One region of the Paenibacillus sp. FSL R5-0378 genome, then DNA from elsewhere that is predicted to be linked to it. Evidence: predicted binding sites of a transcription regulator. Region 1 holds the regulator's gene; each other region holds the start of a gene.
What was found. The regulator Rex, encoded in region 1, represses fermentation and respiration genes when NADH is low (regulators of the CRP and FNR family bind a similar motif). The targets are predictions, from matches to a motif close to TTGTGAAATATTTCACAA.
Positions count from the first base shown of each region.

Region 1 (10,767 bases):
TGATATAGACATTTTTCGTGTCCATTTCGGCTTTCGTCTGAATTCCGGTACCCTTAGCCAGATCCTGCAGCTTGACCGGAATTTCCGTATAGCGCTTGTTTTCCATCGCTTCGGCTACAGAGAACATCGCTTTATCCCAATACTGGTTCAGCTTGTCCGATGAATGATCCACAAAATCGAACTTCAGCGTCCGGGTGCCGACGACGGATTTGCCTTCAGTGGAGATTTTATCCGCCAAATCAGCCAAATTTACATTCGGCTTCAAATCGAGTTTCAAATCCACCTGATCACGGGTAATATTAATATGTGCGTTATTCACGCCCTGATAATTGCTGACGATTTTTTGCAGCGGACCCTGCAGGGTCGTTTGCCGATAAAAGAACCAGCCGCCAAACAGTACGGCTACCGAAACCACAACAGTTATAATAATAGGCAATGGACGCAATTTCACTTGTTGTCCCCCTTTCGAAATGGTAAAGCAAAAAAAAGTAAACTTTAGATGACAAAAATAAATATTTCGTTAGCGGTTCAAGTCCATTGGTCGTCACCATGCTTTTGTTCCAGTCCGATTCGATGGATGGTTTTGCGCTTGTCGCGAAACACAAGCATCTCTTCGTTTGATACACGCATCTGACCGCACTTCTATATACCTGTTTTTCAATAAAGAGCAGAAAAATCTTCTTCCAATCTGAAGCGGGCTTCTGAATTTTACTGAAAAACGCTATCCTCTAATTATAGTACAATCCGGGCTGTTCGTCATATATATCTCTTCAATACAAATAAGAGTATATCACATTGTATATACTAAATCGAAGGTAAAGTGTGAATATATTTTAAATATTATCCTTTGTAAGCCAAAGAACCCCATTTGAGGATGGGGTTCTTTCTGCATGATATGGCCGTTTAAACAAAATCATCGATTGGGCAGCGTGAACGGGCTGCCGATTTCCGCTCCGTCGCTGAACCGGTAAAATTGATAGTAATAGTGATCTTTCACCTTGTAGAACAGCTGCCATACGTATTCTCCGTTATAAACACCCGGTACGAGGCGCATATCTTTGATGCCGGGAATGGAGCTTTTGATTTTGGCCTTCATCTTCTCTTTGGACATACCGCTGCTCAAAAGCTCTTGATGCACGGTATTCTGGCCTTCCTTGGGTTTTCCCTGATCGGTGAACTGCACCCAGACCATGACCTCCTGGCCCGTCTTGTTCGTCCCTTCCACGACCCAGTAGATGCTGTTCTGGTCCCACACCGACTTTTGGGCATCGGCGACCGACACGATTCCGGCTTCCTGCTTCGCTTTGGCAATAGCGGTGTCCTTTTCGCTCCATTGATCCTGCAGCACGTAAATAAAATAACGGTAAGCGCCGAAAATGATCAGCAGCAGGGCGACAATGCCGAGAAAGATCCATTTTTTCTTGTTCTTCAACCTGAACTTCCTTTCTGAAAGGTGAGCTAATCATCCCGGTCTTATCGGGAGAGAAGACCTTCAAAAGCCGCTTGGGCTTCCCTGCGGATGCGTTCCTCGTCCAGGGTGAGACAGCTGCCGTGCTTCACGACCTGCTTCCCGTCCACCCAGACATGCTCAACGTCCTTCGCGCTGGCCGAATAAATGACGTGTGAAATGAAGTCCGTACGCGGCAGAAAATGAGCCTGATCCGTATTCACCGCGATAAAATCCGCCTTCATCCCGGCCTCAAGTGCACCGACTCCCTTCAGGAACAAGGATTGGGCTCCGTAGATCGTGCCCATACGCAGTGCTTCCGCCGCGGGAACCGCCGTCGGATCTCCCGAGACGCCCTTATGTATCAAAGCGGCAAGGCGCATTTCTTCAAACATGTCCAAATTGTTGTTGCTCGCCGCACTGTCGGTTCCCAGGGAAACCGTAATGCCTGCCTGCATCATGTCGGTAACGCGGGCCACACCGCTCGCCAGCTTCAGGTTGCTGCCAGGGTTGTGTGATACCGTCACGTGATGCTTCGCCAAAATGTCGATTTCCTCGTCTGTTAAATGGACCGCGTGTGCCAGAATCGTCGGCCGTGAGAACATGCCGAGCTTCTCCAAATGAATCGCCGGACGCGTTCCATAATCGCGTACATTCTGCTCCACTTCCGCCTTGGTCTCCGACATATGCGTATGCATCGGCAGATCCAGGTCATGCGCCGCCTGAACGAACTTCTCGATAAAATCAGGAGGGCATGTGTACGGGGCATGCGGAGAAATCATCGCCGTGATCCGGCCGTCTGCCTGCCCGTGCCAGTCCTTGGCGAACTGAATGGCTTCGTTCAGCTTGTGCCGCTGCACATCCTCCGGGCACAGACCGATGACACCGCGGGTCAGGGCAGCGCGCATGCCGGATTCAGTCACCACTTTGCCCACCTGATCCATATGATCGTACATATCGAGGAACGTCGTCGTGCCGCCCTTCAGCATTTCAAGCACGGACAGCGAAGTCCCCCAGTAGACGTCACTGGACGTGAATTTCGCTTCCATCGGCCACATTTTTTCCTGCAGCCATTCCTGGAGCACCATGTCATCTCCGTAACCTCGCAGCAGCGACATGGCGGTATGTCCATGGGTGTTGATCAGGCCCGGCATAAAAAATAAATGCGTGCCGTCGACGACCTGTACGCCCTCCTCCAGCTGCGGCTCCTCTTCACCGATATAGGTGATGCGGTCGCCCTCAATGACCATCCAGCCGTATAATACCGGCTGCTCCGGCCGCAAAACGGCAAAGCTGCCGTTCTTGATGGCCCATTTAGGATTGGCGCTCCGGCTGCTGGAGCTCTTCAAATTGTCCGTCATCTTCCGTGTCGTCCTTTCCGTTGTTCAAATAATAAGCGAGGCTGAGCAAATCCGTCGTAAAATCGGCAGCATGGATCCGGATGCTAGCCGGCGCCTTCAGAATCGTCGGCGCAAAATTCAGAATCGCCTCGATCCCGGCCGCAATCAGCTGATCGGCGACGTTTTGTGCTTCGAAATCCGGGACGGTAATGATCCCGATCCGGATATTTTTGCTTTGTATCGTTTCTTTCAGCTCATCCATGGCCTGTACCGTCAAGGTGTTGATCCGTGTGCCGATTTTGGACGGATTGGCGTCAAACACGGCCACGATCTTCATATTTTCCTTCAGGTAAAAGTTATAGTTGGACAAAGCTTGACCAAGATTCCCCGCTCCGACCAGCACCGCGTTGATCTGCTGATCCAAATTCAGAATTTGACGGATCTTCTCGATGAGATAGGACACGTCATACCCTATCCCCTTACGGCCAAAATCCCCGAAATACGCCAAATCCTTGCGGATCTGCGCCGGGTTGAGATCCAGCTTCTGCCCGAGCTCCTGGGAGGAGACTGTGGCCACCTCCCGCTTGTTCAGCTCATTTAGATATCTAAGATATATAGGCAATCTGCGGACAACCGCCTCGGATATTTTCTCCGATTTCATGCATGTTCCCCCTATTGAACGGCTTGAATATTTATTTGGTTATATAGATTGAACTAAAGTTTTGCATTGAATTTCCTGTTCTAACCGCTTTAGTTCAATCTATCTAATGGACTCATTTAAGACACACCGTCCTGATGAAGCCATTCAGAGATGCGCGGAACCATCTGGTCTGTCTGCATATGCTCCATTTTCGGTCCAGGCAGCGAGTACAGGAAGTACTTCCCGTAATACGATTCGATAACGCGCGTATCGTATACGATGACGATGCCCCGGTCATGGGCGGTGCGGACCAGCCGCCCGAAGCCCTGCTTGAAGCGGATGACGGCCTGCGGGACCGACAGCTTCATGAACGGGTTCTTCTTCTGGCGCTGCAGCAGCTCGCTCTTCGCTTCCACCAGCGGATGGTTCGGCGGCTGAAACGGGAGCCGGACGATGGCCAGGCAAGTCAGCGCTTCACCCGGGATGTCCACGCCTTCCCAGAAGCTGCTCGTTCCAAGCAGCACCGAAGCGCTGCTGTCCGTAAACCGCCGGATCAGCTTCGTGCGGCTGCCGCTGTCTACGCCCTGTCCAAGCACGGCGATGTCGCTTTGTGCGAGGGCTTCTTTCAGCGGCTCGTATACCTGACGCAGCATGCGGTACGAGGTGAACAGCACCAGCATCCGGCCGTGGGTCGCGATCGCGGCGTCCGCCAGTGAGCGGGCCAGCGTTTCGACAAACAGGGCGTCCCCGACGCTTCCCTTCACGCTTGGAAAATCCCGCGGAATGACGAGCAGCGCCTGGTCCCTGTACCGGAACGGGGACGGAAGCTGGACCGTCACAAGGCGTCCGCTGTCCTGGTCCTCCTGCAGCCCAAGGTTATCGATCATATACTGGAACGATTTATCTACGGATAAGGTGGCGGACGTTAGGATGACGCTCTTTTTCTTATCAAAAAACAGCTCCTTGAGCTGCTTGCTGACGTCAACCGGAACAGCGTACAGCTGGAGCGATTTGCTGCGGAAATGGCCGCTCGCTTCCATCCAGTACACGACGGTTTCGTCGTTCAGCGTCATAAAGAAGCGGAGATTCTCCCGCTCGGAGCTGAGGTCCTTGAGCAGCCCGCCGATATCGGTGATCAGGCTGTCGGAACCATAATCATCCTGCTCCTCCTTGTATTCGGCCAGCATCTTTTCGCCTTTGCGGACGATTTCCCCTATCGTGACAAAGATCTGGTTTTCGAGCGCCGCCAGCGTCTCCCACTCTTTCGGCTTTTTCCCCGGCTGAAGGCGCAGCGTATACTGGCCGCCGTCGCCGGGAGCAGCGTCGCTCCGTTCCGGAAGCAGGCCGAAGAGCAATTCGCTCAGCTTGTCCCAGTGCTCTTTGACATCGACCAAATCCTCGCTCATCCGGTCGATCACGGCGGTCCATTCACCGGCCTGCTCATAGGCCGACGATTGAAGCAGCTGGCGAAGCGCCGGCAGCTGCCCGCTCCGGGCGTCCTTATAGAGCCGTGTCAGCGTATGGACGACCGTAAAGTACTTCAAATGAAGTCCGAGATGCTTGCCGGCAACGTCTTCCAGGTGATGGGCTTCGTCGATCACGAGCCGCTCGTAGGATGGCAGCAGCTGATGGCCTGCCTTGACGTCCGTAAACAGCTTGGAATGGTTCGTTATGACGACATCCGCGATTCCGGCTTCATGCTTGGCCCGATGGTAATAGCATTTGCGGAACCAAGGGCAGGCACGGCCCTGACAGGAGTCCGAGTCGCTGCTTACGGTCTCCCAGAAGTCTCCCGCACGGCCGCCGAGGCTCAGCTCCTCGTCATCACCCGATTCGGTCTGGGCGAGCCAGACGATCATCTGGGCGGCTGTGATGGTGTCTTCCTTCGGATTGATAAAGTCTCTTCTGTTTATTTTATGTTCAAATTTTCTCAAACACAAATAGTGCTGTCTGCCTTTGAACACGGCAGCCTTGAAAGGAAATGGCACGACCTGTGTCAAGAGTGGGATATCCCGCTCCCGGAGCTGCTCCTGCAGGTTGATCGTATGCGTGCTGACCATCACCTTCTGGTCCTGCTTCACGCTCTGATAAATCGAGGGGATCAAGTAGCCGAGCGACTTGCCCGTCCCGGTCCCGGCTTCGATCAGCAGATGCTTGTCCTGATCCAGCGCATTCATCACCTGGTCGAACATGATCGTCTGCGGCTCGCGCTCCTCGTAATGAGGCATAATATCGCGCAGCCGTTTTTCGATCTCGGCCAAATATTCCTTAAACTCGACGCCTTTGAGCGGATTGTCGTCCACGTCGTCGCGCGGCGGGGCCATTTCGGTCCAGTCTTCCACCTTAAGCGCCAGCTGGCGGTAAAAGGTGTGGCTGTTCAGATCTTGAGCGGGTTCCCGCTCCTTCTCCTGGCAGAGACCGTCGAAATACCAGCCGAGGTCGCTGTCCTCATCGGCAAACAGCTCGGCCAGCCGCTGCAGCGTAATCAACGGCAGGCTGTTCAGCTCATCCAGGCACTTCAGCAGAACGTATGCCGTCGCCAAAGCGTCGCTGTCGGCCTGATGCGGCCGGTCATGCTGAAGACCGAAGTGTCCGGTCACCATGCCCAGCTGATAGGAAGTCAGCGAAGGGAAGCATATTTTGAGCAGGTCGAGCGTGTCCAGAATCCGCCCAGAGAACGGCAAATAGCCGCACCGGTCGAGTGCGTTTTGCAAAAAATTAAAATCGAATGCTACATTATGCCCTACCAGGACCACATCGTCGAGCAGCGGCACGAGCTCCATCATCATTTCTTCCAGGGCCGGAGCTGCGGCCACATCCTCATTCGTAATGCCGGTAAGTCCCGTAATAAACGGAGGGATTTCGATACCCGGGTTGACATAAGAGCCATACACCTTTGAAATCGTCCCATCCTCTTCTATAATGGCAAGTCCAACTTGAATAATTTCGTCTGCGGACTGGTTGCCTGTCGTTTCGAAGTCAAGTACGGCAAATTTCATGATTCCTAAATCCTTTCGTCCAGTCTCCTTAACAGCATAACAGAAGATTTCACATTTGAAAATTCAAGGAAGGAAAAACTTGAACTTCCGGTTCTATAGAAAAAGACGACACCCGGCGCTTTCCGTGCAGCGGGCATCGTCTTCTCACATGCATTACATCAGCGATATTAACTGGCTTCCATAATGAAGCTGACCACACTGTTGCTGGCAAACCTGCAGATTCATTAGCGGATCCGGGAACGAGGGATCATGCGAAAGCGCCAGCGTAAAATAATCCTGGGCCTTGCCAAGCTGCCCTTGCATCGCCTCGACACAGCCAAGCGCATTCAGCACCATCGCCTTCAGCTTGGGATGCTGGGCAAGCGGCAGAATCCACTGGAAATGATGGCGGGCTTCCGCCGGCTCCTCCAGGTGCAAATACGCCATAGCCAAGTACATCCGGGCCAAATAGCTGTCGGGAAATTCGAGGATCACCTGCGCAAATTGCTGGGCCGCCTGCCTGTACATCAGCAGCTTGAAATATCCCTGCCCCCGGATAAAGGAATCCATCTCGACCTCGGGCGTTTCATGCTGCGGAAATACAGGCGCGATCTTGGCCTGCTCCCGGAAAGCGCCCATTTTCTCTTCAAAAGACAACCATTCTTCTATGATGCCGTCGCTCATCGTTTTGAGCAAATTCCACTTTTGGATCAGCTGATGCTTTTGGGCCTCCTGCGCTGTGGGGTAATGTTTCACGATTTCGTCTAACATGTTGTTCATTTCCGCGAATACATGCTGAAACATGGCTGCATCCCACCTTAAACAAAAATGAAATCAGTGCGGTCACCTGAACTCATTTTTTGTTAACCCGGGCTTTTTCATTCCCGCTCCGGGCTGCCATTCCTTGTCTTAGCTTCCCCGCGCATACCCGACGAGTCCTTAAATAATCGTGGCGTGAACCTCTTTGCTCATCGTGTTCATCGGCTTGTTGGATTCATTCACAAAAACTACCGTCGGCTTGTGGCTTTTGATTTCCTCATCGGACATGACGGCGTAGGATATAATAATGACGGTGTCGCCGGGCTGAACCATGCGGGCTGCCGCCCCGTTTAAACAAATCACACCGCTCCCGCGGGGACCTGGGATGACATAAGTTTCCAGACGCGCCCCGTTATTGTTATCCACCACTTGGACCTTTTCGTTCTCCAGCAGGTCGGCGGCTTCCATCAAATCTTCATCGATCGTTATGCTTCCCACATAATTCAAATTCGCTTCGGTTACGGTCGCACGGTGGATTTTGGATTTCATCATCGTTCTGTACATCGGTCAATTCGCCTCCTTGGGATTAAATAAACGGTTATCGATCAGGCGCGTCCGACCGAAACGGACGGCTAGGGCCATCAGGACGGCCTCGTCCTTCCGGCTGATTTCTTCGTCATCGGGATAAGGCTGCAGCCCAGGGAAAGACACGACCTCGGCGTATTCGATATCGGCCAGCGGAGACTGGCTGATGACGCGCTTCAGGAGGTTTCGAATGTCCCCGGCGGTTACCGCCGTCCCCTCGCTCACAGCGGCCGCAGCCTCGCGCAGAGAGCGTGACAGCACGAGCGCCTGCCGGCGTTCCTCTTCGCTCAGGTACACGTTGCGCGAGCTTAGAGCCAGGCCGTCTTCCTCGCGTACGATCGGGCAGGGAACAATCTCCACGTTCATGTTGAGATCCTGTACCATCTGCTGAAGCACGGCGACCTGCTGTACATCTTTCATGCCAAAATAACCTTTATCGGGCTGAACGATGTTGAACAGCTTGCTCACCACCGTCGTCACGCCGTCAAAATGTCCCGGACGGGAGGCGCCGCACAAACGGGTCGTAATGTCCGACACCATGATTTTGGTCTTGGTCGGCTGCGGATACATCGTCTCCACCGACGGAAGGAAGACCAGATCCGCTCCTTCCGCTTCGGCCAGTGCCAGATCTCTTGCTTCGTCACGCGGATAAGTTTCGTAGTCTTCGCCCGGACCGAACTGGATCGGGTTGACGAAGATGCTGACGACGACAATTCCGTTATCTTTGCGGGCACGGCGGATTAAGCTGGCATGCCCCTCATGCAAATAACCCATCGTTGGAACCAGGCCGACCGTGGCTTCCGGTCCCAAATTTATTTGTAGCGCCCGTATACCGCTGCGCAGTTCTTCAATCGTTCTTACAGCTTTCATGCGCGTCCCACCTTCTCCTTTCCTTTGCCGTACAAGTTCTCGACGACCTGATCGTCTGCCGTAAATACATGGGTCTCATCCGGAAAAGAGCGGCTCTTCACGTCATGAACGTACTGGCTGATCCCGTCGCGAACGATCGTTCCGATGTCACCATAGGTTTTGACAAAACGCTTGTCGCGATACGGGGATGCGTACTTAAACAAATCATGGAATACGAGCACCTGGCCGTCGACATACCGCCCGGCGCCAATCCCGATGGTCGGAATCGACAGCTGCTCGGAAATAAAGCGGGCTACTTCCTCCGTTACCAGTTCAAGCACAACGCCGAAGGCCCCTGCTTTTTCGAGAGCCTTCGCATCTTCCAGCAATCTGGCGGCATCCGCCTCGTCTTTACCTTGAATGCGGTAACCCCCGATCTGGTTCACCGACTGCGGCGTTAAGCCGATGTGGCCAAGCACGGGAACGCCGGCTTTGACGATCGTTTCCACCGCGGTGCAGATTTCGCGTCCGCCTTCCATTTTCACGGCATGGGCATGACCGTCCTGCATCAGGCGTTTGACGTTGTCCAGCGTGCTGTCGATGCTTCCGTGATACGTCATAAACGGCATATCAGCCACGATAAATGTATGCCCGGCGCCTCTGACAACCGATCTCGTATGGTACACCATGTCGTCGATCGTCACTGGCAGCGTGGAATCATAACCGAGCACCACGTTCCCGAGCGAATCTCCGACCAGAATCATGTCCACGCCGGCTTCCTCCGCCAAGCTCGCCGAAGGATAGTCATAGGCGGTTACCATGGAGAGCGGGATGCCATCCGCCTTCATCTTTTTCATTTTCACGATATTCAGTGGTTGTTTGTTTGCCATTGTGCTTCTTCCCCTTTCGATGGGTGTGAAAAATAGGATAAAAACAAAAAAACCTTTTAGTGAGTCACTAAAAAGGTCCGAAAGGGCATAAAGGGTCACTTGCGATCGTCCCTTCTGTCTCGGTCCTTCCGGCTCAGAGCAGAATCCAACGTAACGGCAATATTCCATTTGCAGTTATGAGGGTGTTCTTCAAACAAAAACATGCAGAGTGCAGTTCGATCATCCGTCGATACCGCCTCTACATGTCATTATACCAAAAATTCATTATATTTTCATCGTCTAAGTTCGACATCTCCGGAAAAAACAGGAATCTGCTCTCCCGCATCGGTACGAACCCGAAGCGCGCCGCTTGCATCAAGCCCGTCGGCCATTCCTTCGATCGGCCCGCGTGCGGTCTGAATCGACACACGCTTGCCCAACGTTACCGACAGTGCCTCCCACAGCGAGGCGACCGGTTGAAATCCGTCTTTGCGGTACAGCTCGTACAGCATTTCAAACTCTTCCATCACCGTGGCGATGAGCGCCATCCGGTCGATCGGCTCTCCCGCCTCGATCTTCAGGGAAGTTCCGATCCCCGTCAGCTCTTCCGGATAATCGTCGCGGTCCAGGTTGGCGCTGATTCCAATGCCGGCAATGCAGTAGCGGACATGCTCGTCCTCCGCCGCCGACTCCAGCAAGATGCCGCAAATTTTCCGCCCGTCGACCAGCAGGTCGTTCGGCCATTTCAAACCGGCCATGACGCCGGTCACCTTGCGGACCGCCCGGCACACCGCCACTCCGGTCAAGAGCGTAAGCTGCGGTGTGTAATGGAGCGGCTGCTCGGGCCGAAGGACCAGGCTCATCCAGATGCCTTTTCCATAGGGCGAAAACCATTTGCGGCCCATCCTCCCTTTGCCGCCGGTCTGTTCTTCGGCAATGACCAGGGTGCCTTCCGGCGCCCCCTCCTCAGCCAGCGCTTTCGCTTCTTCCTGCGTCGATACCGTCGTCCCCAATATTTTCAGCCGCGATCCCATCACTTTAGACTGTATCCGCTGCGCCAGCTCCTGCTGATCCAGCAGGTCCGGCTTGCTGACAATCCGGTAGCCTTTATGAGGAACCGCTTCAAATTCGTACCCTGCCTCACGGAGCTTGTTGATCTGTTTCCAGACCGCGGTTCTGCTGACCGACAGCCGCCGGCTGATCTCCTCGCCCGAAACAAATTCTTCCGCATCCAGCAGTATATCCAAAAGGGTCTCAGCCTTTTTCATCGGTAACCATCACCCGTTTCACTTCTTCTGTC
Region 1 is NZ_JBBPAY010000001.1:5,526,721-5,537,487, forward strand. It holds gene MKY74_RS25510 (hypothetical protein) at 1-451, opposite strand, end outside; gene MKY74_RS25515 (cell wall elongation regulator TseB-like domain-containing protein) at 914-1,432, opposite strand; gene MKY74_RS25520 (amidohydrolase) at 1,474-2,808, opposite strand; gene MKY74_RS25525 (redox-sensing transcriptional repressor Rex) at 2,762-3,448, opposite strand; gene dinG (ATP-dependent DNA helicase DinG) at 3,565-6,426, opposite strand; gene MKY74_RS25535 (tetratricopeptide repeat protein) at 6,580-7,209, opposite strand; gene panD (aspartate 1-decarboxylase) at 7,345-7,728, opposite strand; gene panC (pantoate--beta-alanine ligase) at 7,732-8,619, opposite strand; gene panB (3-methyl-2-oxobutanoate hydroxymethyltransferase) at 8,616-9,488, opposite strand; gene MKY74_RS25555 (biotin--[acetyl-CoA-carboxylase] ligase) at 9,761-10,735, opposite strand; gene MKY74_RS25560 (CCA tRNA nucleotidyltransferase) at 10,722-10,767, opposite strand, start outside.

Region 2 (10,767 bases), 4.7 Mb from region 1:
TAACCTCATTTGTGCCCACGCTCACCATGGGTTGCGGCCGGAAGCGGATGAGGAAGCCGAACTGGTCCGGCGGCTGGCCGCAGAATTAGGCATCCGGTTTGAGATGGCCAGAGTCGACGTACCTTCTTATATGAAGGAGAGCGGCAAAGGGGTGGAGGAGGCGGCCCGGTTCAAGCGCTATGAATTTTTGTTTGAAACGGCTCAGGCCTGCGGTGCCAACACTATCGCTCTGGCCCATCACGCGGACGATCAGGCGGAGACGGTGCTGATGCATTTGCTGCGCGGAAGCGGGCCGGGGGGGCTCCGGGGAATCCGGTTCAAAAGACGGGAAAAAAATGTGGAACTTATCCGCCCTTTCTTACGTATATACAAAACAGACCTCGTGGATATGTGTGAGCAGAATGGTTATCCTTACGCTGTCGACCAGACCAACTTCCAGACCGAGTACAGACGGAATGCAATCCGTCTGGATGTCTTGCCTTATTTAGGGCAATATAATAGTCGGATTGTTCAATCGATCAATCAGATGGCTGACATTATCGGCCCGGAAGACGACTTCGTGGAACAGGCAGCGGTGAACGCATACCGCGAACTGGTACAGTGTAATCATGGAAGGCACGCTTTTCGGGCGCCTTCCTTTTTGGCCTTACATGTCGCTTTACAACGGAGGTTGATTAAACTAATATTAAATTATCTGTCGCCGGGTTCCGAAAACACCGATTATCACAAGATCGAAACCATTCGGCAGGGGATTCATCAGAAAGACAGCACAACATGGCACCTGGATCTGGGCTGCGGCCTGGTCTGCGTACGCGAATACGATTGGATTACGTTTATGCACGGGGTGCCGGAGAAGATGATTGGCTATACATATCGGTTGGATGCAATCGTCCCGGAGTTGTGGTTGCAAGAAATAAGGAAAGTCCTGAGAATGGCGGAGCATACGCCTGAAGTAAATCAATTGTCCAAGATGGCGTTAGACGGTCATCAAGCGGTTTTTGACGCCGATGAGCTGCAGTTTCCGCTCACCATCCGTTCAAGACAGCCTGGGGACACAATGAGAATCATGGGATTAAACGGAAGCAAAAAGGTAAAAGATATTTTCATTGACGCGAAGATACCTCCATCCATGCGCTCCCGCATACCGGTTCTTGTTGACGGTTCAGGCAGCATCGTATGGATCCCGGGTGTAAGGCGTTCGATTCATGCCGCTGTAGGTGCGCATACATCGACGGTGCTTCACTTTTCCTTGGAGGATGCGGGGAATGCGGAGTAACTGTAATGGTCATTGTTAGGCTTTCATAGTATAACGTAGGAGGTTCGCTCAGTTGCAAAACGATATTCAAGAAGTTCTGATCAGCGAAGAAGAAATCCAGAAGAAAATTAAGGAACTCGGTGCCGAGCTGAGCTCGGTATATGAGGGTCGCAACCCTCTTGTGATTTGTGTACTCAAAGGCGCGTTTATTTTTATGGCGGATTTGGTTAAAAATATGACAGTACCTATGGAACTCGATTTCATGGCCGTATCCAGTTACGGGGCGCAGACCAAGTCTTCGGGCGTTGTCAAAATCATCAAGGATTTGGATGTCCCGGTTGAAGGACGTGACGTGCTGATTGTCGAAGATATTATCGACAGCGGTCTCACGCTGAGCCATCTGATTGAGCTGCTCAAGAGCCGCAACGCCAAATCGACGTGCGTGGTTACGCTCTTTGACAAACCTGCCCGCCGAACTGTGAAGCTCGAGGCGGATTATACCGGATTCGTACTCCCTGACGCGTTTGTTGTCGGATACGGTCTGGATTACGCTGAGCATTACCGGAACCTGCCCTACATCGGGATCTTGAAACCGGAAATCTATACCCACTAATTGCGCTACTCAAGCCCATGAGCTTAAGCACGCTCATGCCTTTACCACCTCTATTTGAGATGGTCAGACAGGCTATGGTAAAATAATTAAAGTGTTTTGAGAGGAGGTAGGGGATGAATCGGTTCATCCGGAATTCTGGTTTTTATTTGATTCTTTTTTTAGTTGTGGTGGGCATAGTCCAGTTTGTCAGCAACAGCGGTGAATCTGCTGACAGCCCTAGATACGATCAATTGCGCCAGCAAATCGCTGCTGGTAACGTATCGGAAATTACGGTTCAATTCGACGGTTACGCCTATCTGGTAACCGGTAAATATAAGAATAAACCGGCCGACGTTAAATCAGAGAATTTCTCGACCTACACTCCGGCTACAGATGCTGCAATCGAAGAGCTGGTAGCTGCCAGTGACAAAACCGGCATGAAATTCACCCAGAAGAAGATGGAAGGCGAAAGCGTCTGGCTGACGCTGCTCTCTTCCCTGATTCCTTTGGTTATTATGTTTATTCTCTTCTTCTTCCTGTTCAATCAAGCGCAGGGAGGCGGGGGCAAGGTTATGAACTTCGGCAAGAGCCGCGCCCGCCTATATAATGAAGAGAAGAAAAGGGTTACCTTTGAGGATGTTGCGGGAGCTGACGAAGAGAAGCAGGAGCTTGTCGAAGTCGTTGAGTTCCTGAAAGATCCGCGGAAATTTGCCGCAGTAGGTGCCCGTATTCCTAAAGGGGTTCTCCTCGTAGGCCCTCCAGGTACAGGTAAAACCCTCCTCGCCCGCGCTGTAGCAGGTGAAGCCGGAGTTCCGTTCTTCAGTATTTCCGGTTCGGACTTTGTGGAAATGTTCGTCGGGGTCGGTGCATCCCGTGTGCGTGACTTGTTCGAGAACGCCAAGAAAAACGCACCATGTATTATCTTCATTGACGAGATTGACGCCGTAGGTCGTCAGCGCGGTGCCGGACTTGGCGGCGGGCATGACGAACGCGAACAGACGCTGAACCAGCTCCTCGTTGAGATGGACGGTTTCGGCGGCAACGAAGGCATCATCATCGTGGCTGCAACGAACCGTGCCGACATCCTCGACCCTGCGCTTCTGCGTCCAGGCCGTTTTGACCGTCAAATTACGGTCGATCGTCCAGACGTGAAAGGCCGCGAGGCAGTACTGAAGGTTCATGCACGCAACAAGCCTCTGACCAAAGACGTCAAGCTGGATGTTGTGGCTAAACGTACGACAGGCTTTACCGGCGCCGAGCTGGAGAACCTGATGAACGAAGCGGCGCTGCTTGCTGCACGTCGTAACCGTAAAGACATCTCCATGCGAGAAGTTGATGAAGCGATTGACCGTGTCATCGTCGGTACCGAGAAGCGCAGCCGCGTGATCAGCGACCGGGAGAAGCGGATTGTCGCTTACCACGAAGCCGGCCACACGATTGTGGGCTACTTCTTGGAGCATGCCGATATGGTACACAAGGTAACGATCATTCCACGCGGACGCGCCGGCGGATATGTCATCATGATGCCGAAGGAAGACCGGATGCTTGTGACCAAGCAAGAGCTGCTTGATAAGGTGACGGGTCTCCTGGGCGGCCGGGTCTCCGAGGAACTGTTTATCGGTGAAATCGGAACAGGCGCATACAGCGACTTCCAGCAGGCTACGGGCATCGTCCGCAGCATGATTATGGAATACGGTATGAGTGAGAAGCTTGGACCGCTTCAGTTCGGGTCCTCGCAAGGTCAGGTATTCCTGGGCCGTGACCTCGGTCACGAGCAGAACTACAGTGATTCGATCGCTTATGAGATCGACCAGGAAATGCAGCGCATGACAAACGAGTGCTACGAGCGGGCGAGAGACCTGCTGACCAAGTACTCGAAAGAGGTTCACCTCATCGCGAACACGCTGCTTGAGAAGGAGACGCTCGAGCTTGAACAGATCAAGGAACTGATCGAGCAAGGTTATCTTTCTGAAGACGGCCCGAAAGAGGGCGGAAGCGGAAATGATGAAGGTTCCTCCGAGCATGGCGCTCCTGTCATCGACAACGTCGGTGACGTGCGTGTACGCATTCAGGGCAAGGATAATACCAGCCTGCCAACGGAAGAAATTCCGAACGATGTTCCATCCAACTTGCCGAATGACCCGCCAAGCGATATCAACACGGATACGCCGGGCGACATTCCAAATAACAATGATGGAACGAATGAGAATCCAGGTTCGGGCAACGGCGGAACACCGCCGGAATCCAGATCCTAATCCCATTGCAACAACAGCCCGGAGACGGTTAGCCGTCTCCGGGTTTTTTGTGTCGTTTGCCAGGAAATAAGAGCGGCGGACATTTGAGGTGTTCAAGCATTGAAGCCGACAGCGTTCCGCCTTAACTCTGTCGCACCAGTTAATTTTTTTGAGGGATAGCAGCGATTGGGGCGGCTGCAAGCTCCAAATAGAAGCGAGGCGGCTTAATCGGACGGAATCGAGCGGGAAGCTTTGTTTTCTTCCGGCTAGATAGCATATAAAGATCATTTTAGTCAATTGACAGTATCGTGAACCTTGTGTAAATTAGTTGATAAACAAGATGGTCTCGAGGTTGCAACGGGCAACTTTGGGAGAATTTTCACAAACTATTCATGATGTTATGAGGTTATGAAGCCATCAACCGGGTAAAATCATGGGATTTCAGAGGGAGTGGGTTACTGGTGGAAGCTCTGGCACTGGAGCATAAGCAGGAACAAAAGCGGGAACTGACGGAGAAGCTGCTTAAGCTAAAGAAGGAAAGAAACGCCATTATTTTGGCGCATTATTATCAAAGGGATGAAATTCAGGAAGTAGCGGATTTCCGTGGCGATTCCTTCCTGCTTGCCCAGAAAGCGGCTCAAACCGATGCGGAAGTCATCGTCTTCTGCGGCGTTCATTTTATGGGTGAAAGCGCTAAGATTCTGGCTCCGAACAAAACGGTGCTGATTCCGGATGAGCGTGCAGGCTGTCCAATGGCCGATATGGTCAACGTGGACGGACTCCGCAAACTGAAAGCGCAGCATCCTAACGCCAAAGTCGTTACGTATATCAACTCTTCGGCAGAGATCAAGGCGGAAACGGATATTTGCTGTACCTCTTCCAATGCGGTAAAGGTGATTCAATCGGTCGATTCCGATGAGATCATCTGGGTACCGGACAAAAATTTGGGTCACTATGTGCAGCAGCATACCGACAAGAAGCTCATCATTTGGGAAGGGTACTGCAATACGCATGATATGCTGACGGTAAAAGACGTTGTGGAGATGAAAGCCAAATATCCCGACGCCGAATTTGTCGTACACCCGGAATGCCGTCCGGAGGTCGTAGCCATGGGCGATTTCGTCGGCAGCACCACGGCGATTTTGGAATACTGCAAAAAATCAAGCAGCAAACAGTTTATCGTTGGAACCGAAGACGGTACCGGATACCAGCTTCGTCTCGACAGCCCGGATAAGGAGTTTCATTTCGCCACCAAGTTTTTGGTATGCCCGAACATGAAGGTGAACAATCTGAAAAAACTGGTGAAGTGTCTGGAAACCATGAAGCCGCAAATCTACGTGCCGCCGGTTGTTGCAGATAAAGCCAGAACTTCTTTAGAGCGCATGTTACAAGTACAGTAGCATGCGCTACTCTTTCTCTTAAGACAGGTGAACAGGCACATGATTCCACAATATCTGGTTGACTTTGATCTGCAGACTTTGCCCCGGACCAAGACGGATGTCATCGTCATCGGCTCGGGCATAGCCGGGTTGTATACGGCGATTCAGGCAAGCCAGGACCGGCACGTCATCATGATCACGAAAAAAGCACTGCTCGAAAGCAACACCCGGTACGCTCAAGGGGGGATTGCCGCGGTCATTTCGGAAGATGATTCCCCGCAGTATCACCGGCAGGATACGCTGATGGCGGGGGCAGGGCTGTGTTCATCCTCCTCGGTGGACCTCTTGGTCAATGAAGGCCCGGAGGGCGTCAAGGAGCTGATCCGGCTCGGCACAACGTTTGACCTGGAGAACGGGGAGCTTGCCCTGACCCAGGAAGGCGCACACAGCCACCGGCGAATTTTGCATGCCAACGGGGACGCGACCGGCTACGAAATTGTCAGAGCGCTGGCGGAGAAGGTTGCGGAGCATGATCATATTGAGGTATGGGAGCATCACTTTGTAATAGACGTTATTACAGAAGACGGCGAGTGCAAGGGAGCACTGGTTCAGCGCCCGGATGGACAGCGGATCTTTGTGCAGGCTAACGCGACCGTGCTTTGTTCCGGCGGCGCGGGACAGCTCTACCGGTATACCACTAATCCGGAAGTGGCCACGGCCGATGGTGTGGCGATTGCCTATCGGGCAGGGGCTGAGGTCCGCGATATGGAGTTTATTCAGTTTCACCCGACCGCTCTTTGTTATCCGGGTGCTCCGAGGTTTTTAATCTCCGAAGCGGTTCGGGGCGAAGGCGCCGTTCTGAGGAATATTAAAGGCGAACGTTTTATGGAGAAATACCATGAGTTGCTCGAATTGGCGCCGCGCGACATTGTCGCCCGGGCGATCCTCAGCGAAATGGACGAAACGAAATCCACCTTCGTCTATTTGGATATTACCCATGAGCCGGAGGATATGCTTAAGCATCGGTTTCCGACCATTTACGAAACGTGCATGACTTACGGATTGGATATGTCGACGGACTGGATTCCAGTGGCTCCGGCTGCGCATTATATGATGGGCGGCGTCAAAACGGACCTGAACGGCGAGAGCAGCATCAAGCGGCTGTTTGCCTGCGGCGAAGTGTCCTCGACCGGTGTTCACGGCGCCAACCGACTGGCCAGCAACTCGCTTTCTGAAGCGATCGTGTTTGGACGGCGTATTGTGAACCGCCTGCGGGAACTGTCCCCACTGGACTGGGAGCCTAAAGATATCCGGGTCGATGAGGGGCGTCTGGAATCGCCAAGGCAGGCCATTGTAGAGCGTCGGCTCAAACTTCAGAAGGTGATGGTGCGGTACGTTGGTCTGCGCCGGAACAAGACGCTGCTGCTGAAGGGGCTGGATGAACTGAAGCGCCAGCTGCCGATTTTTCAGTCCGGACTGAGCAAGCGTGAGGAATTTGAATTTGCCAACATGCTGACCAGCAGTTTGCTGGTGACCAGCGCGGCATTGTCCCGGGAAGAGAGCCGTGGGGCGCATTACCGCGAAGACTTCCCCCTGCGGGATGACGAAGGCTGGCGCAAGCATCTGCTGCAGCGGCGGGATCAAGAAATAGTGGAGGAAATCAGCGATGACGTTTAACGGATATGATGAAAGTCTTGTGGAATCCATCCGGCTGTGGCTGAGAGAGGACGTCGGGTCGGGAGATGTGACGACGCTGTCGACCATCCCGGCCGGTCATGAATCCAAGGGAATCATTCATGCCAAGGAAGATGGCGTGGTAGCCGGACTGCCCGTATCGGAGCTTGTGTTTCAAGTCGTGGACCCGGCGCTCACATTCACGCCTCAAGTATCGGAAGGCAATTTTGTAAAGAAGGGAACGGTACTCGCTGTCGTGGAAGGCAGCACGCACCGGATTTTGACGGGGGAGCGGCTGGCCTTGAATTTGCTGCAGCGCCTGTCAGGCATTGCGACCCGGACACGTTCGTTCGTGGATGCGCTTGAGGGCCTGCCTACCCGCTTGGTCGATACCCGGAAGACGACGCCGGGACACCGCATGCTGGAGAAATACGCGGTGCGCGTCGGCGGGGGAGCCAACCACCGCTTCGGGCTGTACGATGCTGTGATGATCAAGGACAACCATATTAAAGGCGCTGGCGGAATCCGCCAGGCCGTGGAGCGTGCCCGGGCGTTTATCCCGCATACGATGACCATCGAAGTGGAGACGGAATCGCTTGAGCAGGTCGAGGAAGCGCTGGAAGCCGGTGCGGACATCATCATGCTGGATAACATGAGCCAGGATCTGATGAAAGAGGCTGTCCGGCGTATTAAGGCCAAGTCCCCGCATGTGACCGTGGAGGCTTCCGGCAACGTGTCTTTGAAGACTGTGAAGGGGATCGCGGCCTGCGGCGTCGACGTCATTTCGGTCGGCAGACTGACGTATTCCTTCGACAGCCTGGACATCAGCCTTGATCTCAATGCGGTGAAGGAGGGATAGCCCCCGTGATTCTGGTGATCGACATCGGGAATACGAACATCGTCTTGGGGATATACAGAAACCGGGAGCTATTGCATCATTTCCGTCTCAGCACGGTCAATCATTCCACGCCGGACGAGTACGGCATTATGTTCCGGAACATGTTTCAGATGTCCGGGATCCCGGTTAGCGATATTGAGGGCGTGATTATTTCTTCGGTGGTACCGCCTATGGTCCATGTCATTGAGGAGATGTGCCAAAAATATATCCACCATTCGCCGCTCATCGTGGGACCGGGGATTAAAACCGGGCTCAATCTGCGTTACGAAAATCCGCGCGAGGTCGGGGCTGACCGGATCGCCAACGCCGTTGCCGCCGTGGAGAAGTACCAGGGCCCGCTCGTCGTGATCGATTTTGGCACGGCTACCACATTTGACTGCATCGATCCCAAAGGCGCCTATCTCGGCGGCCTGATCGTGCCGGGCATCGGCATTGCGACCGAAGCGCTGTATCAGCGTGCATCGAAGCTGCCTCGGATTGAGCTGGAGAAGCCCAAAAAGGTCATCGGGCGAAATACAGTCCATGCGATGCAGGCAGGCATTATTTTCGGATACGCCGGGCAGGTTGACGGCATTGTAGAGCGGATTCGCGGCGAGATGCAGGTGCCCTCCCTGAAAGTGGTCGCAACGGGCGGACTGGCGGATCTGATCGCCAGCGAAACGAAGGTCATCCAGGAAGTGAATCCGCTGCTGACGCTCGACGGTCTCCGGATTATTTATGATCGCAACCGCTGAATTGCCAGAAAGATCAACCGGATCCCCAAAAAGGCCTGTTTTGCGGTAAAATAGATAGATAATGGCAGAGCCTTCCCGGCTCATCCAATAAAGGAGGCAGTACACATAATGGAAAACAAACAGGACCGCCTCATCCGGGGCACGGCCATGAACGGACGGGTCCGGGCTTTCGCGGTGAGAACGACGGCTCTCGTGGAGGAGCTTCGCAGAAGGCATGATACGTGGCCTACCGCCACAGCGGCGCTGGGACGCACGCTGACAGCCGCTGGTATGATGGGCGCCATGCTGAAGGGCAAGGAAAAGCTCAGCATTCAAGTCAAGGGCGACGGACCGATTGGACAGATCGTCGTAGAAGCCAACTCCTTTGGCGAAGTGACGGGATACGTCACTAATCCGCATGTCCATTTGCCGAGCAACAGCCAGGGAAAACTCGACGTAGCCGGCGCGGTTGGCCGTGAGGGATACCTGCACGTAACGAAAGACCTGGGCCTCAAAGAGCCTTACCGCGGAAGCGTACCGATTATTTCGGGAGAGCTCGGAGAGGACTTTACGTATTATTTTGCCGTATCGGAGCAAACCCCTACTGCGGTTGGCCTCGGCGTACTCGTCGCTCCCGACAATTCCGTGCTCGTGGCCGGCGGCTTTATCATTCAGCTGCTTCCGGGCCTTTCCGATGAGGAAATCACGGCGATCGAGCAGGCGGTAAGCGCGATTCCGCCGGTAACCACCCTGCTGGACCAAGGGTTGGAGTTGGAAGATATGCTGAAGCAGCTGCTTCCCGATGTAGAGGTTCTCGAAGAAATGGACATCAAGTTTCGCTGTCAGTGTTCCCGTGAGCGGGTAGAGCAAACGCTGGTCAGCCTGGGCCAAGCGGAACTGGAGCGTTTGATTGAGGAAGATGGACAGGCGGAAGTGGTGTGCCATTTCTGCAATGAAGCGTATGATTTTGACAGGGAACAACTGCAGCAAATTCTTGAACAAGCCATGAAGTAAGGGGCGGGTTCGATGATATGATAACCAGACAGGAGAAGGGGCTGTGGGCCGCGGTCATTATTTTGGCAGCGGGCGTGTTGTTTATGGGGAGTCTGATTGTCATCCGTGGACTTAAACCGGCAGATGAGCCGTCACCGGCTGAAGACAAGCAAGCAGGGGCGGATGCGGTGGCGTCTTTTAACGGCAGCACCATTACGGAAAGCGATTGGGTCGAGGAGCTGAAACGGACGCACGGGGAGGAAGCATTGACGCAGATGCTGAATCACAAGGCGGTATATGCGGAAGCCCAGTCCCTGAAAATTAAGGTGACCCCGGAGGAAGTGACGGAGGAGATTAACCGGGAAATGCAGGGTTACGCTTCCCCGGACGACTATTATCGGGAGATGGCCGACCAGCTGAACCTGACTCCCGAGGAGATCCGGGCGGAAACCGAGTACCGTCTCACACTGCAAAAGATCGCAACCGCAGGAATTCGCATCACGGATGCGGAGGTACAGCGTTATATCGATCAGCATCAAGAGGAGTTTGCAGCCAAGAAGGCTTATCATCTTGCCTGGATTCAGACGGATACCGAAGATGAGGCGAATCGGGTGCTTGACCGACTGCAGCAGGGAGAGGATTTCGGCACGCTGGCGGCAGCGTACTCCCTGGATGAATTTACACGCGATCAAGGCGGCGATCTGGGGACGGTGGAGGAGGATGATCCTTTTATTGCTCCGGAAGTACTGCAGACAGCCTCAACCCTGAAGCCAGGGGACGCAGCGGGTCCGGTACGGCTAAATGACGGATATGCGGTCGTCCAGCTGATCAGCGTGGAGAACGGCAGTACCAAGAGCAGCGAGGAGATCATTCGGGAGGCCCGCAAACAGCTGGCCTTAAGCGAGGCGGTTCCCCTTTCGCAGCTGGAAGAACAGTTGAGAAACAAATATGACGCCAAAATTTTGATCAAAATATCGCCATCCAAAGCATCCTGAAACGACAGAAGCGGCAGGCAAGATGATGAGCCCT
Region 2 is NZ_JBBPAY010000001.1:817,184-827,950, reverse strand. It holds gene tilS (tRNA lysidine(34) synthetase TilS) at 1-1,276, shown strand, start outside; gene hpt (hypoxanthine phosphoribosyltransferase) at 1,329-1,868, shown strand; gene ftsH (ATP-dependent zinc metalloprotease FtsH) at 1,982-4,102, shown strand; gene nadA (quinolinate synthase NadA) at 4,543-5,481, shown strand; gene nadB (L-aspartate oxidase) at 5,521-7,137, shown strand; gene nadC (carboxylating nicotinate-nucleotide diphosphorylase) at 7,127-7,993, shown strand; gene MKY74_RS03620 (type III pantothenate kinase) at 7,999-8,766, shown strand; gene hslO (Hsp33 family molecular chaperone HslO) at 8,875-9,759, shown strand; gene MKY74_RS03610 (peptidylprolyl isomerase) at 9,777-10,733, shown strand.
Region 2: nadA (quinolinate synthase NadA) is a predicted target of Rex. The motif match lies at 4,449-4,466, and genes of this name have one in related genera.

Region 3 (10,767 bases), 5.3 Mb from region 1:
ACGGACAAAATTTCGTTAGCGGCGGGGGAGAAGCTTCCGCCCGAGCTCAGCGCCGCGGTCAGAAGGGTAGGGGAAGCGTGCGGGCAGCCGGATGTATGGGTTCGAACGCCGCTGCCGGACGACCTGGATCCCCGCATCCGGGATCTGAGGGACCTTGTTGGGCAGCTGGATGCTATTTTTAGCGATGCGGAACCCGAGGGGGAGCAGGACCGCCGCAAGCTGACCCGCACTCCGGTGCGAAGCATCCTGGAGGGCAATTTGGATAAGGACTCGATCGTATTTCTGCAGGCGATCCGGTTTGGCGTCATTTTGATGGTGGCTGCCGCTGCCGCATATGCGTTTCAGCTGAATCGGTCCTACTGGGTGCCGCTCTCCTGTGCCTCGGTGATGCTCGGCGCCACCGTCATCGCCACCTTTCACCGGGCGATTCAGCGTTCCCTCGGAACGATACTTGGCATCCTCATAGCGAGCGCGATATTGTGGACTCACCCGGAGGGCTTCGTCGTATCCATTGCGATCATGCTGTTCACCTTTTTTACGGAGCTGCTGATCGTGCGCAACTACGCCCTGGCTATGCTATTCATCACGCCCAACGCGCTGCTGATGGCGGAGACCAATACCCGGATACATAACTTCGGCTATTTTGCCGGCGCCAGGCTGACCGACGTGCTCGTCGGCAGCGTCATCGGCCTGATCGGCGTGCTGCTGGTCGGCAGCCGCTCAGCTTCCAGCCGGATTCCGTACCTTCTCGGCCGGACGATCCGCAGCCAGGCGCAGTTTCTGGCGCTGTTGTTCATTCGGCAGCCTGCGAGTGCCTCAGCGAAGCTGAGCCTCATCCTCCAGCAGCGCTCCATGCGGCGGCACCTGTCCAATCTGAGGACAGTGTACCAGACCGCACTCGGCGAGATTCCGCGCAGCGAGGAGGAGCTGGAGAAGCTGCTGCCCGTCATCTGGTCGCTGGATCAGTTCGGGTACGTGCTGAACTCCTACGCGCTGAGCGCCCTCCGGCCCGTCCTGCCCGACCCGGAGCTGGGAGCGGTGCTGCTCCATCTCGAGAAAATGGCCCAGTCCGCAGAGCAGCGGCGGGAGACGGAAGAGGGGCCAGAGGGAACCGACGGGCTGGAGCTGCCGCTGGTGCCGGATATCGGGCAGGAGCTCGCCGATCTCCGGCATGCGCTGAACGGTAGGTGAGCGGGCACCAATCCCAACAAAAAACAGCCCCCTTCCATGGCAAATGCCTTGGAAAGAGGGCTGTTTGGTTTAATGCGTCAAACGATGGTTTACAGATTAGTAAGCCAACGTGTAGAGAGCTTTGATGTGGGACAGGTAACGGATGTTACTTGCTTCCTTCATCAGGGATGCAGGCAGGCCTTTGAGGGACGTGTTGCTTTCGCCGATGGTAGCAACGGCATCTTTACGGCCAAGGCTTGCAAGCGTACCGGAGTTCACCGGAGCAAAAGTTTCGAACGCATGGTTTTCGAGCAGGGCATACAGGTTGTAGCCGATCAGCTCGCCCATTTGCCAAGCGATTTGCGCGGTTGGCGGTTGTGGACGTCCGCTTGGATCAAATACAACGGCGCTGTCCCCAGCCACAAACACGTCCGGATGGGAAGTGGATTGCAGGAATTCGTTGACAGTAGCGCGTCCGCGGTTCACTTCGAGGCCGGATTCGCCTACGAGCGGGTTGCCTTGCACGCCGCCTGTCCATACGAAGGTGTTGGTTACGATCTTTTGACCGTCTTTCAGGTCAACCACGTTGCCTTCCACGTTTGTTACAGGCAATCCTGTCAGGAAGGTTACGCCGCGTTTTTCCAGACTGCTTTGCGCGCGCTCGATGAGGTGATCAGGCAGTACAGGCAGGATTTTAGGGCCGGCTTCAACCAGAAGCAGCTTCACTTCGGCTGGATTTACGCCGTATTTTTTAGCCAGACCCGGCATAATATCAGCGATTTCGCCGACAAGCTCAACGCCGGTCAAGCCGCCGCCGCCGATGAGGATCGTTGCGTCAGCTTCGTTTTTAGTTTTGGAGTATTCACGGATGCGGTCTTCGATGTGCTTATGAATGTTCAGCGCGTCTTCAGCAGACTTCAGCACGAAGCTGTACTGTTCGAGCCCTGGAATGCCGAAGTAAGCCGTTTTACTTCCGAGTGCGACAACCAAAGCGTCGTAAGACAGGCTGGAACCGTCGGAAAGTTTGATTTCTTTGCTGTCTACGGAGAAAGAGTTGACCGTTGCGATCTTCAGGTCGACTTCTTTGCCCTTGAACAGTTTTTCGAGCGGCATAGCGATCGCTTTCTCAGCAATGCTGCCTGCAGCCAGACGGTGCAGCTCGGTAATGATTTGGTGTGTAGGGTATTGGTTCACGACCGTAACCCGTGCTTGATCTTTGTTCATATATTTGCGTACGGTCAGAGCGGCAAGCAAGCCGCCGTAACCGGCACCCAAAATGACAATATGTTTTGACATGGTTTTTCCTCCGTCCTTACTGGTTAGATGTATAAAAGATTATTGTTGTTTTGCTTTTTCCGCAGAGATTTGAAGGTAAGCGTTCAGGAACCGGAAGATTTTTTGAGCTTGCGGATCCTTCAGCATTTTAAGCAGACCAAAAAGACCGATCACTTCGTTGCTGTCTTCAGCGCGGTCTTTCGCTTCGATGACAGTAGCGGCGATGTTCTTCACCGAATGCTTCACAGGCTCCACAATTTCGGTGATCGCGCCTACGGTGTCGCTCTTCAGCACTTTGTCGGTAGCGACGGTTTGAGCGAAGTCATAAGACTTTGTCAATAGATTCACAAGCTCAGTCAGCTTTGGAAGCTGGTCGACCAGAATCGTAAGGGATTCCTGCACCTCAGGTTTGAGCAGCTGGTCCAGCACGTCGTTTTGTTCCTTGCCGACAGACACGTTTTGTGTCTCTTGTTCAGAAATTGCTTCTGACATGTCCATTTCTCCTTTGCGTAAGCAGTTGTGCTTAAGTATTTTTATAATGAAAAGGAGCTCATAGACTCCCTTCGAAGGAGTATCTACAAGCCACAAGACCTTTTCCGTCCGAAAAGGCCTAGTCACTATCGTCCTCCTAATGTTAACATAAATGATCGTAAAAAGGACCACTTTACGAAAGAAATGTGAAAAAATATACATGGTATCGCCGCCATCGATTGGAAAAGAGCTTGCAGGCCGGGCGTCCAGCGCAGCGGACCCGCTTATTTCATTCGTTTTAAGCATTTTCCAAACGGCTTGGCGCTATGCATAGGCGGGTTTATTTTTTGAGGAAAGTCTTATGGTATCAAAAAAGCCAATCTCCTTATCTTAAGGAAATTGGCTTATCGTTTGCCCCGGACAGGAAACCCTGCGTGGAAGACGTTATTTGGCTTAGTATCGATCATGGGATCATTCCGCCGGATTTAAGGGATCGGATACCGAATCTACGGCAGCGGGCGCATACTTCCGGTACTGTCTCAGCATGAAAATCCGCCAGCGGAGGATCATGCCAAAGGCCAGAATGAAGAACAGGGCGCCGGTCTGCGGAATCGATACATATTCCTCAATCACCTGGTGCAGCAGCATGCGGACGGCCAGCAGGGCGAAGAGGATAATGATAAAGCTCTTGGAGCGCTGTGCGAAGACCTGTCCTCCGCTTACTTCAAATTTGGTGCTGCGTATCAGCGGATAGGAAAACAGGAACCAGCCGACTAAAAAGGCGATGAGCGCCCACCACAGCGGAATTCTCACAGCCGGGGCGACGAACATCAAAAAACCGGTCGCCATGCCCATCGGCGGAATTAGTATTTTCTTTATCGTAACGGGTCTGTGGCTCGCCTTGAGACGGATGAATATGGTCATCAGGGCCAAAACCAACGTCCCCACGGTCGTTCCAATTTGCAAATACAAGGGACTGATATGAGGCACGTCAAGGACTCCCCTCTTGTCAATATAATTTATCACATCTAATAGTATATCACACAAATAGAGAAGTAAACTTGAACGTCATATGACATCTTTACCTGGCCTTGAGGGCAAGCCCGCCGGGTGGTTATGCGCCGGATTCCAGTCCTTTCAGAAAGGCTCTCATAACAAAATGCAGGCTCTCGTCAAAATCCAGCTTCATCTGGAAGCCGTTGTTCTGTTCCAGGGAGGCGAAGCCGTGCAGGAGGCTCCTCAGGCCGCGGATCGTATGAAATGTGTTCTGTTCCCCGAGACCGTAGGGTTCGAGAACCCGGATAAAGATGCTCAACAGCTGCTCACCCAGCTTTGCGGTTTCCGGGGAATCCGACGCTTCGATTTTGTAAAAGGCCTCATAGAGGCCAGGACGCTGGCGGGCAAACGCCAAGTAGCTTTTGCTCAAGCTCAGAATCGCTTCCTCGCCCGATTTGCCGATGACCGCGTCGCGCATCAAATCGACCAGATGCTGCATGCAGTAAGCGGCAAGCGCGCTGCGCAGGTCCGGCAGTCCGTTCACGTGGTTATACAGGGAAGGGGAGCGGACACCGAGCTTCTGGGCCAGTGCGGACAGCGTCAGGTTATCCAATCCCGCCTCATCGGCCAGTTCGGCCGCAGCAACCAGCAGGGTTTCGCGGTCAAGCCCCATGCGGCGCACCATTATACCGCCCCCTTCTTCAGGGCCTCCTCGGCCCGGGAAATGGCGACAGCCATCTTATCGGTCGGCTGCGGAATCATTTTGCCGTGGCCGACCGCCAGCCAGGTCGGATTCAGACCAGCCAGGCGTTTGGCGCTGGCGATAGAGGTCGCCTTGCTCCAGGTGGCCATCGCCGGGAAAGGGAACAGCGGCTGCATATGGCCCGATACGGCCAGAGCCGCGCGGGTCTGGAAGGCGTCGCCCGCGATAAGGACGCCGCTGCGCGTGTCGTAGAACGCCATATGTCCCGGCGTGTGCCCGGGGGAGGCGACGGCCAGCAGCGACCCGATGCGGTCTCCGTCTTCCAGCAGCACGTCAGGCTTCGTGGTGACCTTGCCCGGGGCGGGGATGTCTCCGCGGACCTGCTCCTGCGGCTCGCCGGGCTCGAGCTCCTTGCTGCCTGCAAGGAGGCGGCTGTCGCGGCGGGAAATATAAGTCGTCACTTGAGGAAGAGCCGCCTTCAGCAGGTCGAATGCCCCGATATGGTCGCCATGCGCATGCGTCAGAACGATCCTTACGATCGGTTTGCCTAAGCGGGCGGCGGCTTGCTGGATGCCTTTTATGCTAAAAGGCATACCGGTATCAATTAGGGTCAACCCGTCTTCTTCTTCAACGAGATACACATTAACGGGAAACAAGCGGGGCATAAAAGCAACCTGGGTTACTTGCTGAACGGTCGTCATTTTCATGGATAACTCCTCCTCAAACTAATCATATTAGTATAATAACTAATGACATTAGTTTTGGCAATACCCAATTTAAAATTAATTAGCGGATATGTGGAAAAGGCTTGGTAAACATGTGGTGAACAACATGTACTGAGAAACGTGTGGGATTAAGGACACGAGGTTATGAGGGTATGAGGGTGTGGGATACGAGGACATGAAGGTAATATGAGACGCGAGGTACAAAAGATATACGATACACAGTACACATGAGATAAAATGAAATTAAAGGATAAAAAAGCGTTTTCAATCAGGAAGATATATACTATAATACCTATTGTAAACCCTTTCATATGTCTAATCTGATTTGGAGCTCCTTCGCTGAAGGGCTCATTTTTTTGTTTATGGGGATTTTGGCTCCGAAAATCTCTCTCGAGTCCGCCGCTGTGATGTTCAATGTGGCGGACTTTTTTGCGCCTGATCGGGTAGTCGGGGAGAGTCGGGACAATCCGCTTTGGCATCTATTCGACCGATTAACAGATGTTTCTTCCAGAAAGTGAGAGCATTCGTCCTCATATGCCGTTTATAGATTCAGATGGCTATTAAAGCAGGGAGGATCGTCATGATAGACCCGAAACGGGAAAGCATGCTGATCGAGCAGGTGTTGGCGGGGCGTAAGGAGGTCTTTGCCGAGCTGGTCGATGCGCATAAAAACAAAATATACGGTCTGCTCCGCAGTATGGGGGCGGGTCATCAGGATGCCCAGGATTATACGCAGGAGGCTTTTGTCAAAGCGTACCGCAAGCTGGCCAGTTACCGCCTGGAATCGAGCTTTGCGTCCTGGCTGTATACGATCGCGGTGAATGTGCTGCGGGATGCGGGACGGCGGAAGTCGTTTCCGCAGGCCCCGGAGGAAGAAGCGTACCAGGCGGTACGGGATGAGAACACGCCAGAGAGGGCTCTCCTTCGCAAGGAAACTCGGCAGGAGGCTTTGCAGTTAGTTCGGGAACTGCCTGAACAATACCGGCTGGTGTTTTTGCTGCGGTACACCAACGAGCTGAGCTACGACGAAATCGGCAGCGTCACGGGCCTGACGGTGGATCAGGTTCGCAACCGGCTGCACCGGGCCAGAAAGCAGCTGCAAAAAAAGCTGAAGGGAAAGGAGGGGATCAGCCGTGAAATGCTTGAATCGTGCTCAGATGGAAGAATTCATTCTTGAAGAAACGTATGCTGGGGCTGGCTTAAATATCCATGTGCAGAACTGCTCTCGCTGTCAGGCATTGATGGCAGAAGTCCGACAGGAGCAGGAAGCCTGGAGCCAAGCGCTGTACCCTGAGCGGCTGACGGATGATTTCACCCGGCAGGTGATGGCTTCCCTGGCTGATGTCCCGATTGAGCCTGCAGCTGAGGAGAACGAGCCGGGCACGATTTTGTTGAGAAAAAAGAGACGTTCTCCGTTCATTCGCCGGGCCGCTCTGGCCGCAGTCTGCATACTGATCGTCGCCGCCGCACTCACGGTTTACGCTCAGCCTTCGATAGCGGATTGGGTGAGGTCGATTTTTGCGAGGGATAATACGGATATTGGGCTGTTGGACTCTCAAACACTCGGACTTGTCCAAAATCCGCATATCAAAGTAAAGGACAAAGGATATACATTAGAAATTAATGAAGTTGTTGTGGATGCGGCGCGGATTATGATGGGAGTCAAAATTACCGACCCGAACGGGAAGCCAGTGGTAAACAAGATAGACTGGAGCCAAGTTACAGTTAAGGATACCGAGGGCAAAGAAGTGGCAAAGCTTTATTCTTTAGGGGGATCCGCCGTAATTGAAAATGTTTCGTCACTTTTCCCGGATGGAGTTAAAACCGATACGCTCACTGTGGAAGGGAAGATCACCCAAATTGGGCGGAAGCTCTTTTCCCACAAGGTCGTTAAAGGGAATTGGAACTTCAAATTTTCCTTGGATATGAAAAAAGCGAATGAACTGACCAAAGTAACGCAATTGGATCAGCAGTATACTACACCAGATGGATTACGCGTTAAGATGGAACGGCTGGTACGAACGCCAAGTGCTGTACGGCTGGAGCTATCTACTTCATTAGATGGGAAGCTGGCTAAGCTGGTCCCGGAATCAGGTTTGGAGAATATGCTTCTCATGTACCATTTTGAGGATGAGAATGGAAATGACTTTTCAAGCGTCAATAACTATAGAAGTCCGCATGTGGAAACGTTGATTGCCCAACAACCACAGTTGGATGGAGATACGCTTCACTGGTACTACACGTTTAAGTATCTTCCCTATGACCGCGAGAAGGTAAGGTTTGTTTTGGACGGGTACTCCATTCCTGTGATAAGCGACGATTCGGTGCAATTTCATCCACTTGAATTGTCTTCGAAGCCAGCCAAATTTAAGGGCCAAGGGGATTCTTTAACCATCAGCAGCATGAAGATTGGCCAAGATCCGAATTCGCTCGAGAAAGAAATGGTTGGTTTGCTTCAGGTGGAAGGAAAATTCAGAAATATGTTTTCCCATGACGAATGGGTGATGAGAGACGAAAAATCAGGTAGGGAATTTCCAGCAAGCTTTAGGGGCTCTTATGGAGGCTTGACCGAGTTTCAGGACGTCAACGGCGACCCCGGCTTTATCGTCGGAGGCTTAACAACCCTTCCCGAAAAAGCGACCCTCATCCGCAAGGTCACCGACAAGTGGTACACCAACGTCAACTGGTCCTTCGACCTGCCGAAAGGCGAGCCCATCAAGGGACTGGAAAACGTGAATCCGGAGGATTATTGGGAAGCTCCATGACGATCTCCCAGCCCACCCCCATAACCGAAACTTTGTATGAAAAAAGCCCCTACCGGCCGCTGCTGGCCGATAGGGGCTTTGATGTCGATAAGACCGATCACTTATTCGTTCAAACGGCCACATAAAATTTCATAATCAAAGGTGACCGGCAGGGGGCCTTGCCCGGCAGCCTGCTGAATCGCTTCTTCCGGCGCGCCCCAGGAGAGCGGGGTCATGCGCAGAAGATGCTCCAAGGCTTCCCCGGCGACGAGCATGCTGTATTCCACATGCTGAACATCCACGCTGGCAAAATTCCTGCCGAACAACTCGGCGGTACGTCCAGTGGCAGGAACGGGCCGTCGGGTAGTGCTGTCGCCAGCAGGAGATGGGCGGTCGATAGTGCGTCCGTCGGCAAGTCCCTTGGCAGGAGATGGCTGGTTTGCAGCCTCACCTTGGAACAAGGCTCGGATTTCCTGCAGATATCGGCTCCCTGGGATGACTTTGATCACCAGGCCATCATGCCGGAGTAGGCGCTGGAACTCCTGGTAGTTTGCCGGAGACAAGATGTTCAGAATGACGTCGAACTGCCGGTCGGCAAACGGGCTGCCGGCCAGGTCGGCCGCACACCAGATCGCCGGTACGCCCGATTTGGCGGCCAGGCGAATCCCTTCTTTGGCGATATCCACGCCCACGCCCAGGATGTCTGGAGCATCCGGCTTCTGCAGGGCAGATAGAATCGCCGCCAAATGGGAGCCCTCGCCGCATCCCGCATCCAAAATGCGCAGCTCCCTCGATTGAGAAGGCGCCGTATCCTCAATTTTGTTGCGAATCGCATCGATCAGCGGGTCAAACAAGCCGTGGCGGCTGGTTTCCCGCCGTGAAGTAAACAGGTCTTTGTTGTATTTGGACCGCACGGCGTGCGGAATCAAGTTGATGTAACCGTCCTTGGACAAGTCAAAACAATGCCGACTGCCGCAGATCATGCTGCGAGATCCGTCCATTTTCAATGGGCGGGAGCAGATTGGGCAGCGAAACAGGTGCTCATGCCGGGATATCAGTCCGGCGAGCACGGTTAATTTAGCGTTGTGCACCAAAAACACCCCATTCATTCGTTTTCCGTTTGAATGAAAAAGGCACAGACAAATAAACCCTCGTCAGTATTTTTTAAAAACGGGGCTGTTGTTATCTGTACCTTACATTAACGGTAACGAATAAACTGAATGATCATGGTTTACACAACCTCTTTCACGCAGGATTTAGGGAGCCTGGAGCCTTAGAGCTAAAGGACAGGATCCCGCTCTAGTATAACAAACTTTTCAGAGCCGGGAAAACGATCGCTGGATCTATCAGGAGAGGAGGTTTAATCCAAGGGGAATTAAGTCAAACTAAGCATACTGGTCCCGAGGAAAAGCAGCCCCGGGAGTCTCGTTAACGTCCTTTATTTATTTTTCAGCGGAAAACGTTCCAAACCCTGGCAATCCGGTTGACACAAGCAACTGTAAACCATATAATTACAGTAATAAGGGGGAGCGAAAATGAATAGTGAGTTCAACATTGCCGTCCATTGTTTAACCCTTCTTAGCTTGAAAGAAGAACGAATGGCTAACAGTGAAGAGATTGCCAAGAGTGTCTGCACGCATCCGGCACGGATTCGGAAAGTGCTTGGACTGCTGCGCAAACAGGGGTATGTAACGACCAAGGAAGGTGTCGGCGGGGGCTATTTGCTGAATCCGGGCACCGAGAAGGTCACATTGGGTGATTTGTACCGTCTGCTTGCAAGAGGATCCTTGAAGCCGAGCTGGTGTTCAGGCGGAGAGGAGCTGCCTTGCGAAGTGGCTTCCAATATCGAGGGAATTATGGATCAGATATACAGCGGCGGAGAAGCCGCGCTGGAGCGGTATCTGGATGGCATTACGCTGACGGATGTCATTAAGCAGATCGAGGAAGCGGGCAGCGCGGCAAACCCCACGTGATGAACAGAATGGAACGACATGAAGTCCGGCGTAAGCCGGGCTTTTTTGTGCTGTTACGGAGTACAGCACGAACCTTCGGGTTCGTATATCACTAAAAAGTGCCGTCTTCACGAAATGAAGGGAACGCTGCATAATGCTGTTAACCGATCTAGGAGGCGAATGATGATGAACGATTTTGTTAAGGTAGAGGTGCTGCATACAGGCCGATTGAAATATGACCGCTCGCTCGCATTTAAGGAATTGGACAGCATACCTCCGGTGAATCAGCGGGGCGAATCCTTCCAGTCCGAAGTTCCGCTGTCCAGCTATTTGATTGAGCATCCCAGTGGACGGCGCGTTGTCGTCGATGCCGGATGGCATGAGGATATACGAACCCGGCCGGAACAGCACCTGGGCAGCGATTTATGGCAGTTCATCGAATACGATTTGCCTGCCGGCAGCTCTGTCAGGGAACAGCTGCAGGCGCGCGGGCTTACCCCAAAAGATATTGACCTTGTTGTCATCAGCCATCTGGATGTCGATCATATCAGCGGCCTTGAGCTGCTGAAGGGGGCGGGTCGTTTTCTTGTCAGCCAGCCGGAATGGGAGTTTGCGGCCGTGAGCCAGGAGGCATGGCACCAGGAAGTGCTCGTAACGCCATTTGCTCTCGAGCCGATCCCCTACGGCCCGTATCAAGCGGGTCTGGATGTATTCGGCGACGGCTTGCTGTA
Region 3 is NZ_JBBPAY010000001.1:262,935-273,701, reverse strand. It holds gene MKY74_RS01225 (FUSC family protein) at 1-1,191, shown strand, start outside; gene MKY74_RS01220 (NAD(P)/FAD-dependent oxidoreductase) at 1,288-2,466, opposite strand; gene MKY74_RS01215 (DUF1641 domain-containing protein) at 2,506-2,937, opposite strand; gene MKY74_RS01210 (CcdC family protein) at 3,388-3,906, opposite strand; gene MKY74_RS01205 (TetR/AcrR family transcriptional regulator) at 4,031-4,597, opposite strand; gene MKY74_RS01200 (MBL fold metallo-hydrolase) at 4,597-5,322, opposite strand; gene MKY74_RS01195 (RNA polymerase sigma factor) at 5,921-6,517, shown strand; gene MKY74_RS01190 (DUF4179 domain-containing protein) at 6,474-8,105, shown strand; gene MKY74_RS01185 (putative RNA methyltransferase) at 8,207-9,175, opposite strand; gene MKY74_RS01180 (RrF2 family transcriptional regulator) at 9,620-10,057, shown strand; gene MKY74_RS01175 (N-acyl homoserine lactonase family protein) at 10,223-10,767, shown strand, end outside.
Region 3: MKY74_RS01215 (DUF1641 domain-containing protein) is a predicted target of Rex. The motif match lies at 3,121-3,138, and genes of this name have one in related genera.